3 regions of the Variovorax multivorans genome follow, and region 2 is predicted to be linked to each of the others. Evidence: riboswitches for the same ligand, from Rfam matches in the RefSeq annotation. Region 2 holds a riboswitch; each other region holds the start of a gene.
What was found. A riboswitch is a leader RNA that binds a small molecule or an ion and turns the genes downstream of it on or off. The one in region 2 is predicted to bind cobalamin.

Region 1 (4,668 bases), on a different contig from region 2:
CTCTGGCAGGTCACGCGAACCGGCTCGCGCGAGCTGTTCACGCTGTGCGTGGTGGCCGCGGCCGTGAGCATCGCGTTTGCCTCGGCGGCGCTGTTCGGCGTGTCGTTTGCGCTGGGTGCCTTCTTCGCCGGCATGGTGATGCGCGAGTCGCAGTTTGCCCACCGGGCGGCGCAAGAGTCGCTGCCGCTGCGCGACGCCTTCGCGGTGCTGTTCTTCGTGTCGGTCGGCATGCTGTTCGACCCCTCGGTGCTGATCGACCGGCCGCTGCAGGTGCTGGCGGTGGTGCTGGTCATCGTGCTGGGCAAGTCGCTTGCGGCCTGCGCGCTGGTACTGGTGTTTCGCTACCCGCTGGGCACGGCGCTCACGGTCAGCGCCAGCCTGGCGCAGATCGGCGAGTTCTCGTTCATCCTGGCCGGGCTGGGCGTGTCGCTGGGCCTGCTGCCGGTGGAAGGCCAGAGCCTGGTGCTGGCGGGCGCGCTGATTTCCATTGCCACCAACCCGTTGTGGTTCAGCCTGATCGGGCCGATGCAGAAGTGGCTGCACGCCCGTTCATCCTTTGCGCGCGGGCTCGAATCGCGCGACGACCCGCTGGCCGAACTGCCCATGACCACCGAGGCCAAGTACCTCTCGCGGCAGGTGGTGCTGGTGGGCTATGGCCGCGTCGGGCGCCGCATTGCGGCCGAACTCGACGCGCACGACATTCCCTACGTGGTGGCCGAGCAGAACCGCGAACTGGTCGAAAAGCTGCGCGAGGCCGGCACGCCAGCCGTGTGGGGCGACGCGGCCGACCCGGCGGTGCTGATCCAGGCGCACATCGCACGCGCCCGCGTGCTGGTGGTGGCCACGCCCGACGCCATGAACGTGCGCCAGATGATGGAAACCGCGCGCACGCTCAACCCCACCATCCAGACCGTGATCCGCAGCCACAACGAGCAGGAGGCCCGGCTGCTCACGCAGGAAACCTCCGCCACCGTGTTCCTCGGCGAGCACGAACTGGCCCAGGCCATGGCCCGTGATGTGGTCCAGCGCGCCGTGTCGATGGCCGTGCCGGCTTGAAGACGCCCGCCTTCCTCTTCTTCTCAGAGGTCTTCGATGACCAGCGTGCGGTAGCGCTGTGCGATGGAATAGGGCACGGTGCGCACCAGCTCCATCAGGCGTTCGGCGGCCGCGCCGTCTCTTGTCCTCACCAGCAGGCCCGTGTGGCCGTCGCGCGCCAACTCGGTATAGGCGCGTACCGTCGCAGCATCGGTGCCGGCGGAGGGCAGGGGGTTGTCGGATGTCTTCGCGGTCGGGGTGATTTCGGCCAGCACCGTTTGCGCGGGCAGCAGATAGACCTCGTCGCCACTCATGCCTTTTTCGATCAGGCGGTGGCCGATGCGGTCGGCGTCTTCCGCATTCGGAAACATCACCATCGAATAGCCGGTCGGATAAAAGGCTCCGCCGATGCTCGATCGCATGCCCGGTTCAAGAGTGAAATGCTTCATGCTGCCTCCTGTTCTTGGAAAGGCTTCTGAAAGGTCCCTGACTACAACATTAGGTCGCACCAAGGCTGGGCTCTGTAGGAGAAGCCCGAAAGCGCTGTCAACCGCGTGCGTACCCCGCCCATTCAAAAAAGAACCGACAACCTTGTCAGCCACTCTTACCTCCATGCCCTCATCGAGAAACATCGCGCTCACCGTCCATGAACTGGAGGCGGGCGAGTTCTATTGGGTGCTGATGGAGGCGGTCGACGACACGCCTGGCGAAACCTCCCACGTCTACATGCCGCTGGAGGCAGCCCACGATCCCTATGCCACCTATTCGAACGCGCTGGTGGCGGGCGTGGCCGTGATGCGGAGGCTGTTCGGACCCGACGGAAGGCCTGCCTGAGGCCCATCAGAGGCCCATCCGAGGCCTTCGGCGGAAGGCCTCTCCCTATAATCCCGCCGTTCTGGTGTGTTAATTCTTATTAATCCCGCCAGGCAATACGGTTCGAAGGTGCCCCGCACGCCATCTCATGGCCACGGGGTTAAACGGGAAGCAGGTGCGCCGCGTCGTTCATTCTTGATTGACGCTGCAACTCCTGCGCTGCCCCCGCAACGGTCAGCGGATCTGGAAACCCTCACGCTCATGCCCCTCAGACGGCATGGGCAGCCACTGCGCTTCGGCGTGGGAAGGCGAGGGTTTCGGCCGCGGTGTGCATCCATTCATTGATTGACTGGCACGCCGCGGCGCTCCGCAAGCCCGGATACCGGCCTTCGCAACCGCCTTCGGACGCTGCGGGAGTGCGTGTCCGGGCCTGCCACCGCTTCGCGCTTGCGCGTACCGTTGCAGTCCCTTCGCCTCTTCCGCTGCGTCCTTTATCGGTCAGGAGCCTGCGGGGACGCAGGTCGGAGGAGAAGTCACATGGGTCATGCATCGCCAGCGCGCGATCGCACGGGCGCGCCGCTGCGTTGGGCACGCCTTTCGGGTCTTTCACTGGGTCTGGGGCTGGTTTTCGGGCCTTCCTTGGTCTTCGCGCAGTCGTCGGGTGAAGCCGCCAGCAGCAGCCAGACCCTCAAGCCGGTGCAGGTCGAAGCCGAGCGGCACACGCCGTTGGCCATCGACGAGCCTTCGCACACCGGCAGCCGCCTGGGCCTCACGCCGCTGGAAACGCCGGCCAGCATCGAAGTGCTGACGGGCGACACCATCCGCGCACGCGGCGACGTCTCGGTGGTCGATGCCGCCACCCGCGCCACCGGCATCACCGGCACGCCCGGCCCCGGTAATGGCGGCACCGCGATGGTGGCGCGCGGTTTTTCGGGCCACGGCTCGGTGATGCAGCTCTTCGACGGCACGCGCCTCTACGCGGGCGCGGGCACCGTCACCTTCCCGTTCGACACCTGGTCAGTCGACCGCATCGAGGTGCTGCGCGGCGCGGCCTCGGTGATGTACGGCGAGGGCGCCATCGGCGGCGCCATCAACGTGGTGCCCAAGAAGCCCACGCGCGGCCCGATCCAGAACGAGGCGCTGGTCACAGTGGGCTCCGACGCCACTCGCCAGGTGGCCTTTGGCAGCGGCGGGGCGATCAACGACAAGCTCTCCTACCGCTTCGACATCAGCCACCGCCAGACCGACGGCTTCATGCAGCGCGGGCAGGCCGAGAGCCTGGCCGTGGGCGCGGCCGTGCGGCTCGACGTGTCGCCGCAGCTGCAGTTCACGCTGTCGCACGACGAGGGCCGGCAGTCGCCGCAGCGCTACTTCGGCGTGCCGCTGATCGATGGCCGCCTGAGCAGCCAGACCCTGCGCCAGAACTACAACGTAGACGACGCCGAGATCAAGTACCGCGACAAGTGGACCCGGCTCGACGCCCAGTGGACGCCCAACGATGCCGTTACCGTGCGCAACCAGCTCTACCGGCTGGAGAGCAAGCGCCACTGGCGCGACAGCGAGACCTACACCTACAACGCCACCACGCGCCGCGTGACGCGCGGCGACTACCTGGAAATCGGCCACGACCAGGAGCAGATCGGCAACCGCACCGACGCCACCTTCAAGCACAGCCTGTTCGGCCTGGCCAACCAGGTGCTGGTGGGCTTCGACGCGAATCACATCAACTTCCAGCACAGCAATGATTCGCCCTATGGCGGGCGCTCGGTGGTCGACCCCTTCGTCTTCAACCCCGGCTACTACGTCTCGCCCGTGGCCTACACGCCGCGCTACCGGACCAAGACCGACACCTACGCTTTCTTCACCGAAGACAAGCTGGCCTTCAACGAGCAGTGGTCGGTGGTGGGCAGCCTGCGCTGGGACCATGCCAAGGTGGCGCGCACCGACCTGCAGAACGCGGCCAACAACCTCGGCAAGACCTTCGAGTACGCCACCGGCCGCCTCGGCGTGGTGTATGCGCCCGATGCGTCGCAGTCGTTCTACGCACAGGTGGCGCGCGCGGCCGACCCGCTGACCTCGCTCATCACCACCTCGGCCACGCAGGTGCCGTTCGAGCTCAGCACCGGCCGGCAGGTCGAGGTCGGCTACAAGCGCCAGCTGGCCGACAACCGCGGCGCCTGGACCGTGGCGGCCTACCGCATCGAGAAGACCAAGCTGCTCTCGCGCGACGCGACCGATCCGACCATCAGCCAGCAGATCGGCAAGCAGTCGTCCGAAGGCATCGAGGCCACGCTCGACCTGGCGCTCACCTCCACGCTGCGGCTCGAAGCCAACGTGGCCAAGCTGCGTGCGCGCTATGACGACTTCAACGAAGTCGTCAGCGGGCGCCTGGTCTCGCGTGCGGGCAACACGCCTACAGGCGTGCCCGAAGAGGCTGCGAACCTCTGGCTCAACTGGCGCTTTCTGCCGCAGTGGGAGGCTGACTTCGGCGTGCGCTATGTCGGGCCGCGTCAGGTCGATACGGCCAATTCGCGCAAGATCGGCTCCTACACGGTGGCAGACGCGGGCGTGAGCTGGCAGGCCAGCCCGTCGCTCAAGCTTGCGCTGCGTGCCTACAACCTGGCCGACCGCCGCTATGCGGTGTCGTTCTCGAACGGCGGCAACCAGTGGCTGCTGGGCCGTCCGCGTTCGTTCGAGCTTTCGGCTCTGGTCATCTTCTGAGCGACGTTCTCATGACTTCCGCATGGCGCCGCGCCTGGCCGGGCATCCGGCACTGGCTCTACTGGACGCACCGGTGGCTGGGCATCGGCGGCTGCCTGC
Region 2 (4,668 bases):
CGCTGATGAACTGGTGCGTGCCCATGCCGAAATGGGCCAGGCGCGGGGCCGAGAGGCCCACGCAGATCATCTCGACATCGGCCACCACGCGGCTTGCTCGCGAACGGATGGCGGCGATGGCGGCGTCGACCGCGTCCGGGTGGAAGTCGGTCAGGCCGTTGAAGTCGAAATCGGCATTCGCATGGATCATGCGGCGCACCACGGGCCATTGATCGGCCGTGTAGGCGTGCGACGTCACCTCGCGATCGATCACCGCGAAGGAGTCGTGCTCGATGGTGCGGCCGGCCGCGGTAAGTTGCTCGGTGACGACGTTGGCCGCCATGGAAGACGTCGGTTTCATCGCAGTGCTGGCGCTGTGTCGTGCGCATGAGGGCAGCCATGCGCGTGGTCATGCGCGTGATCGTGCGGATGCGGATGCCCCTCGCCATGGCTGTGCAGCACCGCATCGTCATGGTGGTGGCCGCCCAGGCCGTGCGCCACCGCGAAGTCGCGGAACTTGCAGCCGTCGCAGGGCATGAGCGCGATCGGCACGCCGCGGCGCAGGTCGTTCACGCGTTGTTCCAGCAGCGCGAAGATCTCGGGCTCGAAGCCGAAGTACCGGGTCGAGACGAAGCGGATCGTCGGGTATTGCGCCTTCAGGTTCTCAACCTGGCGCGCAATGCGTTCGACCAACGTGCCGTTGAACAGGTAGTACGGCAGCACCACCACCTGCTTCATGCCCTGCAGGCTCTGGCGCTGCACGGCCTTCTCCAGGCGCGGGTAGGTGATGCCCGTGAAGGCCAGATCCACCAGTTCGTGGTCGGTCTCCTCCAGCAGCCAGCGCGCCATCTTCGCCATGTCGCCGTTGGCCTGTCGGTCCGACGATCCCCGGCCCAGGATCACCACGCCGGTGGTGGTCGGGTCGGGCATGTCCAGCGCCTGCATCGCGCCCTTGAGGCGCCGCCGCAGGATCGCGAGGATCGGGTCGCAGGCCGTGAGGTGCGGCGCATAGAGGAACTGCACCATCGGATACTGGAGCCGCGCACCATCGATGGCCTGCGGGATGTCCATCTTCACGTGGCCCGCCGCATTGAGGATGAGCGGCACCACGACCACGCGTTGCGCGCCCTCGGCCGCGCGGCGCAGGCCCTCGCTCATCGTGACCTCGGAGAACTCGATGAAGCAGACCTCGATGCGCCAGCCGGGTTGCCGCTCGCGCCATTGCGCCGCGAAAGCCTCGATCTCGTCGTTGCCGGATTTTTCGCGCGAGCCGTGGCCCACCAGGAGAATGGTTTCGGTGCTCATGGAAGGTCCTGCTGGAGGGTTTCGACGGGAACGCTCGCGCGCCGGAAGCGGTGCGTGAAACTCGCGTCATAGAGTTTGGATTTGGCGAGCGTGGTCCACTGCCGCGCGCCCAGCGTGGGGCTGGCGATGATCATCGACTGGCTCACGATGCGGGCTTCGCGGCACAGCGCCTGGATGGTGGCGACCGTGCCACGCACGATCTGCTCCTCACCCGGCCAACTCGCCTTGTGGACCACCACCACGGGCGCGTCGGGTGACCAGCCAGCGGCCGTCAGCGCGGCCGTGACCTTGCCGATCAACGTGATGCTCAGGAAGATGCACAGCGTGCTGTGGTGCGCAGCCAGCGCCTCGAGTGACTCGCCTTCCGGCATCGGCGTGCGCCCTTCGACGCGCGTGAAGATCACGGTCTGCGTGACCTCGGGCAGCGTGAGGCTCTCCACCGCCGCCGCCGCCGAGGCCATGGCGGAGGAGACGCCCGGTACGACGCCGATCGGCACGCCCGCCGCATCCAGCGGCTGCACCAGTTCGATCAGCGCGCCATAGAGACCCGGGTCGCCGGTCTGCAGGCGCACCACGGTCTGGCAGCGCGCGGCCTGCGCGATCAGCCATGAAGACATCTGCTCGAGCGTCATGTCCTTGCTGTCGGCGACAACGCAATCGGGGGGCGCCCAGCGCGTGGCGGCTTCGCTCACGAGCGAGCCCGCGAACAGGATCGCCCCGGCGCGTTCGATGAGGCCGCGGCCCTTGACGGTGATGAGTTCCGGGTCGCCCGGACCCGCGCCGACGAACCAGACGGTTCCCGGCGCGGACGTACGCAGGGCCGCGCTGCCCGCGGCGCTGCCTGGAGCGATGGCTCGCTCGTTCATGTTGGTTCCTCCGCGCCCGCCGCGCGATAGATGGTCGGTAAGACCCGGCGGGAGGGAGAAATCGGGAGGCGTCCGTGGATGCGGCGCCGACGGATGCGAGGATGCATCGAGCCAGACGCCATGCGTCGCCCGCCGATCCTCGCCCACCGCAAGGTCATGCGCTGGTCGTCAGGCCGGTCTCCGGGCTCGCGAGCGGAGGGCCATCGGCTCTCCCGCAAAGACCGCCTTCCCGTGCTTTTCGTGACACAGTGGCGCGGGACCGAATCCCGGGGTTTTGCTTTTGACTCGCTTACCGTTGCGGGGGCAGCGTCGGCATGGCGCGGTGTTTACCACCGCTGCGCACCGACTTCCCGTTTCACCCTGGCCGCCCCGCCGTTTCCACGGGACGCTAGGACACCTGACAACGCGCTCAAAGTGTATCAGCCGCTATGGCTGGGCGCTGGCAGGGGCCGCCGCCGGAGTCGGCCGTCGACCTCAGGAGCCGTCATGCGTCTCGAAACACCCCAGCCCGCCATCCATACTGTTTCTTCTGCGGTGGCACTTGTCCCTTACATCAAGCTCCTGAAGGAGCCCTTCCCCCCGGCCTCGACCTCAACCCAATACCAAGACAACGAGGTTCATAGGCTTATGACGCAATTGAAGGCTTGGTCGCCCGACTTTCGCGCCACGGGCGTAGCGGGACTGATCGATCCGCACCTGGTCTCCCCATCGCGCTGGGCGATCCGGCACGGCGATCTCTTCCACGCTGTCGGTGCCGACGAGTTGCAGGAGCAGATGCGTGAAGCGGGCGGAAACATGGTTCCAATTCTGGTCCGGCCATGCTCGCCGTCCTCAGTGCACCCGGAGTTTCCGGAAGCGAGGTTCGAAGTGTTGTCGGGACTCAAGCGCTTGATGGTCGCCCTTCGCCTGGAGAGACGAGCTTGCGAGCGCAACGACAAGCACACGCGCTCGCCATCAAGCCAATTTACGACTTGATCAGACCTTCCTTAGGTCACCCTTGGAGTTGCAATACCGGGACGCAGGGGCGCTGAAGCGAGCCTGGGACGAAGATCCGGAAAAGATGGCTTTTCGGGCGACCAAGGCGGCCGCATTTCAGGGGGAACTGGATCGTCTTGCGGTGCTGGCGCTGCTGCTCGGAAACGAAGAGCCAACGGAGTCGAAAGCTCAATTGCCGAAACCGGATGTGAACGTGATTCTGGAAGGAGTTCTCGTTGCCGTAATTTCAACGACGGCGAAGGGACTGACAACGATCAAGCTGAAGCGGAAGGATCTTTCTGCAGCAGCGATCGAGTCGCTTAGGACGGCGCTCGAAAAAATGGGGGACAGTGCCGAGGGGGTTTCATTGATGCCGGTGTGTGTTGACGACGACGGCATGTGTGTGCTGGCCAAACACTTGGAGCGTGGCCGCTTCATCTGGCCGCAGACCGAGTCGGGCTCGATCTCGCTGAGCGGTGCACAGCTCGAATCCAGTCTTCGTGCGAATACATGAACTACCTCTTGGTAGTCCAAGTTTTTGTCCGCCTCCCCATCGGGTCAGGACTCCATAGAAATCAACACTCTTAGCTCAGAAGGCCAAGCAAAGCGGCCCTCACTACTGCCCCCGTCTTGTTCGCAGCTCGAAGCTTTACCACGGCATTCTTCAGATGGTAGTTCACCGTGTCGGCCGAGATGCAAAGTATCTCAGCAGCCTCGCTCGATGTCTTGCCATCAGCTAACCATTGCAATATCTCGATCTCGCGCGAAGTCAATGGCACATCTTGTTCAATATTCAAGCGAGGCGATACCACTCTCGCAAGGGCTTGATGACATATGTTGACCAACCAGCGCATGTGCGATTCGTTGGCATCAAGCTCCGCCTGACTGAGCGGCGTTGCTCGCCGCGAAAGCGTCAGCATTCCGACTCCCCCATGCCCGTCAAAACAGGACTGGGCCCACCCGATATTGAGTCCGAATGAGCGTGCTGAATGCCAGAACCCCCTCGCACTTTCAAAAATGTCATCGCTCCAAACGAGTGCGGTTTGGCTTTTCCGGCAATGAATCACTGTCGGATCAATGTGCAGATACCCCTTTTGCACATAGAGCTCCCGCCACTCGCTCGGGTAATTGTTGATCATGAAAACCTTCGGACTAGTCAGTGGCAGCGGGTGGCGTAGACCGTACGCACAATACTCGAAGCCGAGTTCTCGTGCTGATGAGAGAACAAGTGCGAACACCTCCTCTTCCCCAGAGGTTCGGTTCAAGGCCGTCAGCAGCGTCTCCGACCACTTGTTCATAGCTCTACCTCACGTGTTGCGTCAAGTCAGTTTTTGAGTCCAAGCAGCATGAAATGTACGATCGGGTTCACTTTAAATGTTGTGCAAATTGTGCCGACTCGTTGTCATCGACTTTGGGCATCCGACCTACCTCCATCCTGGCCCAGCTTGCTTTCCGGTGGCTGATCGTTGAGTTGCACACGTTCGCCTGCCGTAGGCGAATACGCATTTCTGGTTAGACACCGGTCTCGCGCGATGGCCATCTG
Region 3 (4,668 bases), on a different contig from region 2:
GTCCTTCAGCATGCCCGCATGCCTTTCGCTGGCCACGCGGTTCGCCAGCACGCCAGCCCATGGCAAGCCGGGCCGGAAGTTCTGCAGCCCGTAGGCCAGCGCGCCGAAGGTGCCCGCCATGGCGTGCGCGTCGATCACCGCCAGCACCGGCAGGCCGAAGCGCTCGGCCAGGTCGGCCGCGCTTGGCGTGCCGTCGAACAGGCCCATCACGCCTTCGACGATCAGCAAGTCGCACTCGGCCGCCGCGGCGCGCAGGCGCGCCCGGCAATCGGCCTCGCCAGTCATCCAGAGGTCGAGCGAATGCACCGGCGCGCCGGTGGCCAGCGCCAGCCAGTGCGGGTCGAGAAAGTCGGGCCCGCACTTGAAGGCGCGCACGCGCCGGCCCTGGCGCGCATGCAACCGCGCGAGCGCCGCCGCAACGGTGGTCTTGCCCTGCCCCGAAGCCGGGGCGGCCACCAGCACCGCGGCGCACGAGGCTGCCGCGGCACCGGCGGTGTCGCCTGGTTGGGGAGCTTGGCTTAGTGAGGCGTCCACTTGAGACCGACGTACGCGGTGCGGCCGGCATTGGCATACAGCCGCGCGAACTGGTAGTCCTTGTTGCCTGCATTGTCGACGCGCGCCACGAGGTTGAGGTCACGCGTGATCTGCGTGCTGGCCGACAGGTTCAGCACGGTGTAGCCACCGAGCTTGATGGTGTTGGCCGAATCGTCATAACGCTTGCTCGAGGACTGCACTTCGGCGCCCAGCGTCCAGCCAGCGATGCGCCAGTCGGCGCCCAGGGTGCCATGGCGCTTGGAGCGGCGTGCGAGCAGGTTGCCGGTGTCGGCGTCCTTCGGGTCCTGCACGTCGAGCGAGGCACGCAGCGTGACATCGCCCAGGCGCTGGCTGGCCGACAGCGTGGCGCCCTGCAGGGTGGCACGGTTCACGTTGGTGTAGCAGCCGAACGTCGAGGCACAGCCCTTGGCGGTGCCGACGAAGTTGATGAGGTTGCGCACGCGGTTGCGATACACCACGATGCCGGCGGTGGTGCCGTCCTTGGCGTAGTTCATGCCCAGCTCGACGTTCTGGCTGCTTTCGGGTTGCAGGGTGGACACACCGTATTCGCTGAAGCGCTGGTACAGCGTGGGCACGCGGAAGGCGGTGCCGGCCGATGCCGTGAAGCGCAACGACGGCGTGATGGCATAGCCATAGGCCGCGCTGCCCGTCGTCTTGCCGCCGAACTCGCTGTCCCTGTCGTGGCGCACGTGCAGTTGCAGCGAATGCGGGCCCTGCACGAAGCCGTAGCCGAGCGAAATCGCGTCCTGCGAACGGTCGCGCGACAGCAGCTTCGACGAGGTGGTAGGTGCGTTTTCGAGCGCATCTTCGCGGCGCTCGAGGGTGGCCGTCACCAGGTGCGGGCCGAAGCGGAACTCGTTCTGGAACAGGTAACCGCGCAGGTTGGTTTCGGTGCGGTAGAACGAAGGCTGCGTCTTGTAGACCGACTGCGAATCGGTCACCTGCACGCGGGTGCTGTAGATGTCGTTCCACTTGGCCGACCAGGTCAGGCCGGCGGTGCGCAGCGTGTTGTTCGACACGTCGTCGCGGAACAGGATCGGCGGCTTGGTCCTGTAGGAGACGGTGGCGTCGTAGCCGGCCTTGATGTCACTGGTGAGCAGCGTGGCCTCCAGGCGCTGGTCGGGCGTGATCTGGAAGCCCAGCTTCACGTTGCCCGAGGTGCTGTTGTAGCCGTCGCGGTCGGGGCTGGTGTAGCCGTCTTTCACCACGTTGCGCTTGCTTGCGGGCTGCACGTTGTAGCCCTTGCTTTCCTCGTGCGCCACGCCGAACGAATAGTCGAACAGGCCCGACTTGCCGCTCACGCCGCCTTCGATCTTGCGCAGGCCTCGGCTGCCGAAGCCGATGCCCGCGTAAGGCGACACGCCCTCTTCGCCGCGCTTGGTGAAGAGCTGGATCACGCCGCCCACGGCATCGGAGCCATACACCGCGGCGGCCGGGCCGCGCAGCACTTCGATGCGGTCGATCTGCGAGAGCGGAATGCCTTCCCAACCGGCGCCGCCGGTCGATTGCGAGTCGATGCGCACGCCGTCGAGGTACACGGCCGTGAAGCGCGTTTCGGCGCCGCGGATGAACAGGCTGGTGGTGTTGCCCACGCCGCCGCTGCGCGAGATCTCGATGCCGGGCAGGCGCGCCAGCACGTCGGCCACGCCGGTCGCACCGCTGCGCTCGATGGTCTTGCGGTCGATGATGGACACGTCGCCCACCAGGTCCGACAGCGCCTGCGGCGTGCGGTTGGCCGTGACCACCGTTTCGCCCAGCGTGGGGGCGTCTTGTGCATGGGCCAGGCCACCGAAGGCGGAAGCCAGCGCCAGCGGCAGGCAGGCGTGGCGGAGACGGCGCGCAGGAGCGCGGCCGCGAGAAAAGCAAACGTGGGAAATCATGAATGAGCCGAACGAACGTCAATACCCCTCGCCGGCCTCCCCGCCAGCGCCTGGGCGCCATGGCCGCCCCATGCACAGATCAAATCGCGCATGCGGCAGCCGCCTTGTTGGCCGGTATCCGGGCTGGCAGAAAGGCCCCTCTTCGCCTTCCCAGGCGCCTGTTTCAGGGCGCCCAGTGGCTTCGATGGAAAGGGGTTGGCGCCTTGCGGCGCCGTCTGCTTGACCGTTGCGGGGGCAGCGCAGGCGGCTTCGGCCTTGTTCCGACCTGCTGAGGTCGGGGGCTTCCACTCCTGCTTCCCGTTGAACCGCGGCGCGTGAACCACGCCGCAGGCACCAACGGGCGGGATTTTATGCCCTGCCGGACGCCGCTTAAGTCGAAAGTTGCGACGCCGCTAACATCGACGGCCATGATGCGGCCCGCCTCGGTATTCCTCAATCTTCGTTCGGCGCTGCAGCGTGTCTTCGGTGTCTCGGGCTGGCAGTCGATGCTGCTGTGGTCCATCGTGGCCGGGTTGCTCGGCACGCTGGCCACCGAACTCTTTCGCGCGGCGCTCTATCACTTCGAGCACCTGGTGCTCGGTCCCGGCGAAGGGCTGGTGGCAATGGCGAAGCACCTGCCATGGTGGGCGCGCATCGCCTGCCCCACGCTGGGCGGACTGGTGGCCGGCGGCCTGCTGGTGCTGGCGAAACGCGTCGCCTTGCGCAGCGCCGCCTCCGACTACATGGAAGCCATCGTGCTCGGCAACGGGCGCATTCCAGTGGTTCAGACACTGGTGCGCAGCGCATCGTCGCTGGTGAGCATCGGCACCGGCGGCTCCATCGGGCGCGAGGGCTCGATGGTGCAGCTGGCGGCGCTGGCGTCGTCTCTGCTGGGGCGGGTGTTCCGCTTTCCGGTCGAGCGGCTGCGGCTGCTGGTGGCCTGCGGCGCGGCGGCCGGCCTTACCGCTGCCTACAACGCGCCCATTGCCGGCGCCTTCTTCGTCGCCGAGATCGTGCTGGGCTCCATCGCGATGGAAAGCGTGGGGCCGATCATCATCGCCTCGGTCGTCGCCAATGTCGCGATGCGGGCCCTGCCCGGCTACCAGCCACCGTACAGGATGCCGGCGTTCCCTGAAATTCACGGCACCGAGGTCGTGCTGTTCTGCGTGCTCGGCGTGCTGCTGGGCTTTGCGGCGGTCGGCTTCCTGCGCGCGCTGCAGGGCAGCCGCGCGCTGTTCTCGCGCTTGCCGGTTGCGCTGCCATTGCGGCTGGCATTGGGCGGGCTTGTGATGGGCGCCGTGTCGGTGCCCATGCCGGAGGTCTGGGGCAACGGCTACAGCGTGGTCAATTCGGTGCTGCACACCCCCTGGCCGTGGACGCTGATCGCGATGGTGCTGGTCGCCAAGGCGGTCGCCACGATGGCCACGGCCGGCTCGGGTGCGGTGGGTGGTGTGTTCACGCCGGCGCTGTTCTTCGGCTGCATGGTCGGCGCGCTGTTCGGCCTTGGCGTGCAGGCACTGTGGCCAGCGGCCACCTCGGCACCGTTCGCCTATGCCATCGTCGGCATGGGCGCGTTCCTCGCGGGCGCGACGCAGGCGCCGCTGATGGCGATCCTGATGATCTTCGAGATGACGCTGAGCTACCAGGTCATGCTGCCGCTGATGGCGGCGAGCGTCATCGCTTATTTCGTCGCGCGCTCGGCCAATGCCGGCTCGATGTACGAGATCACCCTGCACCGCAACGAGCAGCGGGACACGCAGATGCGCCTGCGCGGGCTGCACATGCGCGACCTGGTTCAGCCTGCCGAAACGGTGGTTGGCCCGGAGGCGGACCGCGAAGCGATGAGCAGGCTCTTCCTGCAGCACCCGGTGAAGTACCTGTACGTGGTGGACGCGGGCAACCGCTACCTCGGCGTGGTGCCGCTTTCGGCACTCGGCACGGCGCCAGCAGAAACGACCGCGGGCGCCCTGCTCTCGCAGACCATCCAGCCGATCACCGCCGACACCGGTCTGGGCGAGGCGCTGCAGCGCTTTCTCGACCACCTGGGCGAGCGGCTGCCGGTGATCGAGAGCGCCGACAACCCCGCGCTGCTGGGCGTTGTCGCCAAGAGCGCGCTGCTCGCCACCTACGTGCGGCTGAGCGAGTAGCGCAGCACTGCTTTTTACTTGGCGGGACGCACCGCCATCACCTCGATCTCGACCAGGTAGGCCGGGTTGGCGAGCGCCGCCACCTGCATCGCTGAGCGCACCGGTAG

Region 1: another riboswitch for cobalamin. It lies ahead of ACSFCA_RS10655 (TonB-dependent receptor); the one in region 2 lies ahead of cobM (precorrin-4 C(11)-methyltransferase).
Region 3: another riboswitch for cobalamin. It lies ahead of ACSFCA_RS01615 (TonB-dependent receptor domain-containing protein); the one in region 2 lies ahead of cobM (precorrin-4 C(11)-methyltransferase).

Annotation. Positions count from the first base shown of each region.
Region 1 covers NZ_JBPJZL010000004.1:77,490-82,157, forward strand. The annotation lists gene ACSFCA_RS10640 (cation:proton antiporter domain-containing protein) at 1-1,056, shown strand, start outside; gene ACSFCA_RS10645 (hypothetical protein) at 1,080-1,484, opposite strand; gene ACSFCA_RS10650 (hypothetical protein) at 1,648-1,869, shown strand; cobalamin riboswitch at 1,960-2,253, shown strand; gene ACSFCA_RS10655 (TonB-dependent receptor) at 2,386-4,569, shown strand; gene ACSFCA_RS10660 (PepSY domain-containing protein) at 4,581-4,668, shown strand, end outside.
Region 2 covers NZ_JBPJZL010000023.1:34,346-39,013, forward strand. The annotation lists gene ACSFCA_RS34140 (precorrin-8X methylmutase) at 1-340, opposite strand, end outside; gene ACSFCA_RS34145 (sirohydrochlorin chelatase) at 337-1,284, opposite strand; gene cobM (precorrin-4 C(11)-methyltransferase) at 1,281-2,150, opposite strand; cobalamin riboswitch at 2,305-2,566, opposite strand; gene ACSFCA_RS34155 (ParB N-terminal domain-containing protein) at 2,637-3,125, shown strand; gene tnpB (IS66 family insertion sequence element accessory protein TnpB) at 3,148-3,639, shown strand; gene ACSFCA_RS34165 (autoinducer binding domain-containing protein) at 3,710-4,423, opposite strand.
Region 3 covers NZ_JBPJZL010000001.1:339,688-344,355, forward strand. The annotation lists gene ACSFCA_RS01610 (cobyrinic acid a,c-diamide synthase CobB) at 1-534, opposite strand, end outside; gene ACSFCA_RS01615 (TonB-dependent receptor domain-containing protein) at 519-2,435, opposite strand; cobalamin riboswitch at 2,528-2,787, opposite strand; gene ACSFCA_RS01620 (ClcB-like voltage-gated chloride channel protein) at 2,843-4,561, shown strand; gene ACSFCA_RS01625 (RidA family protein) at 4,576-4,668, opposite strand, start outside.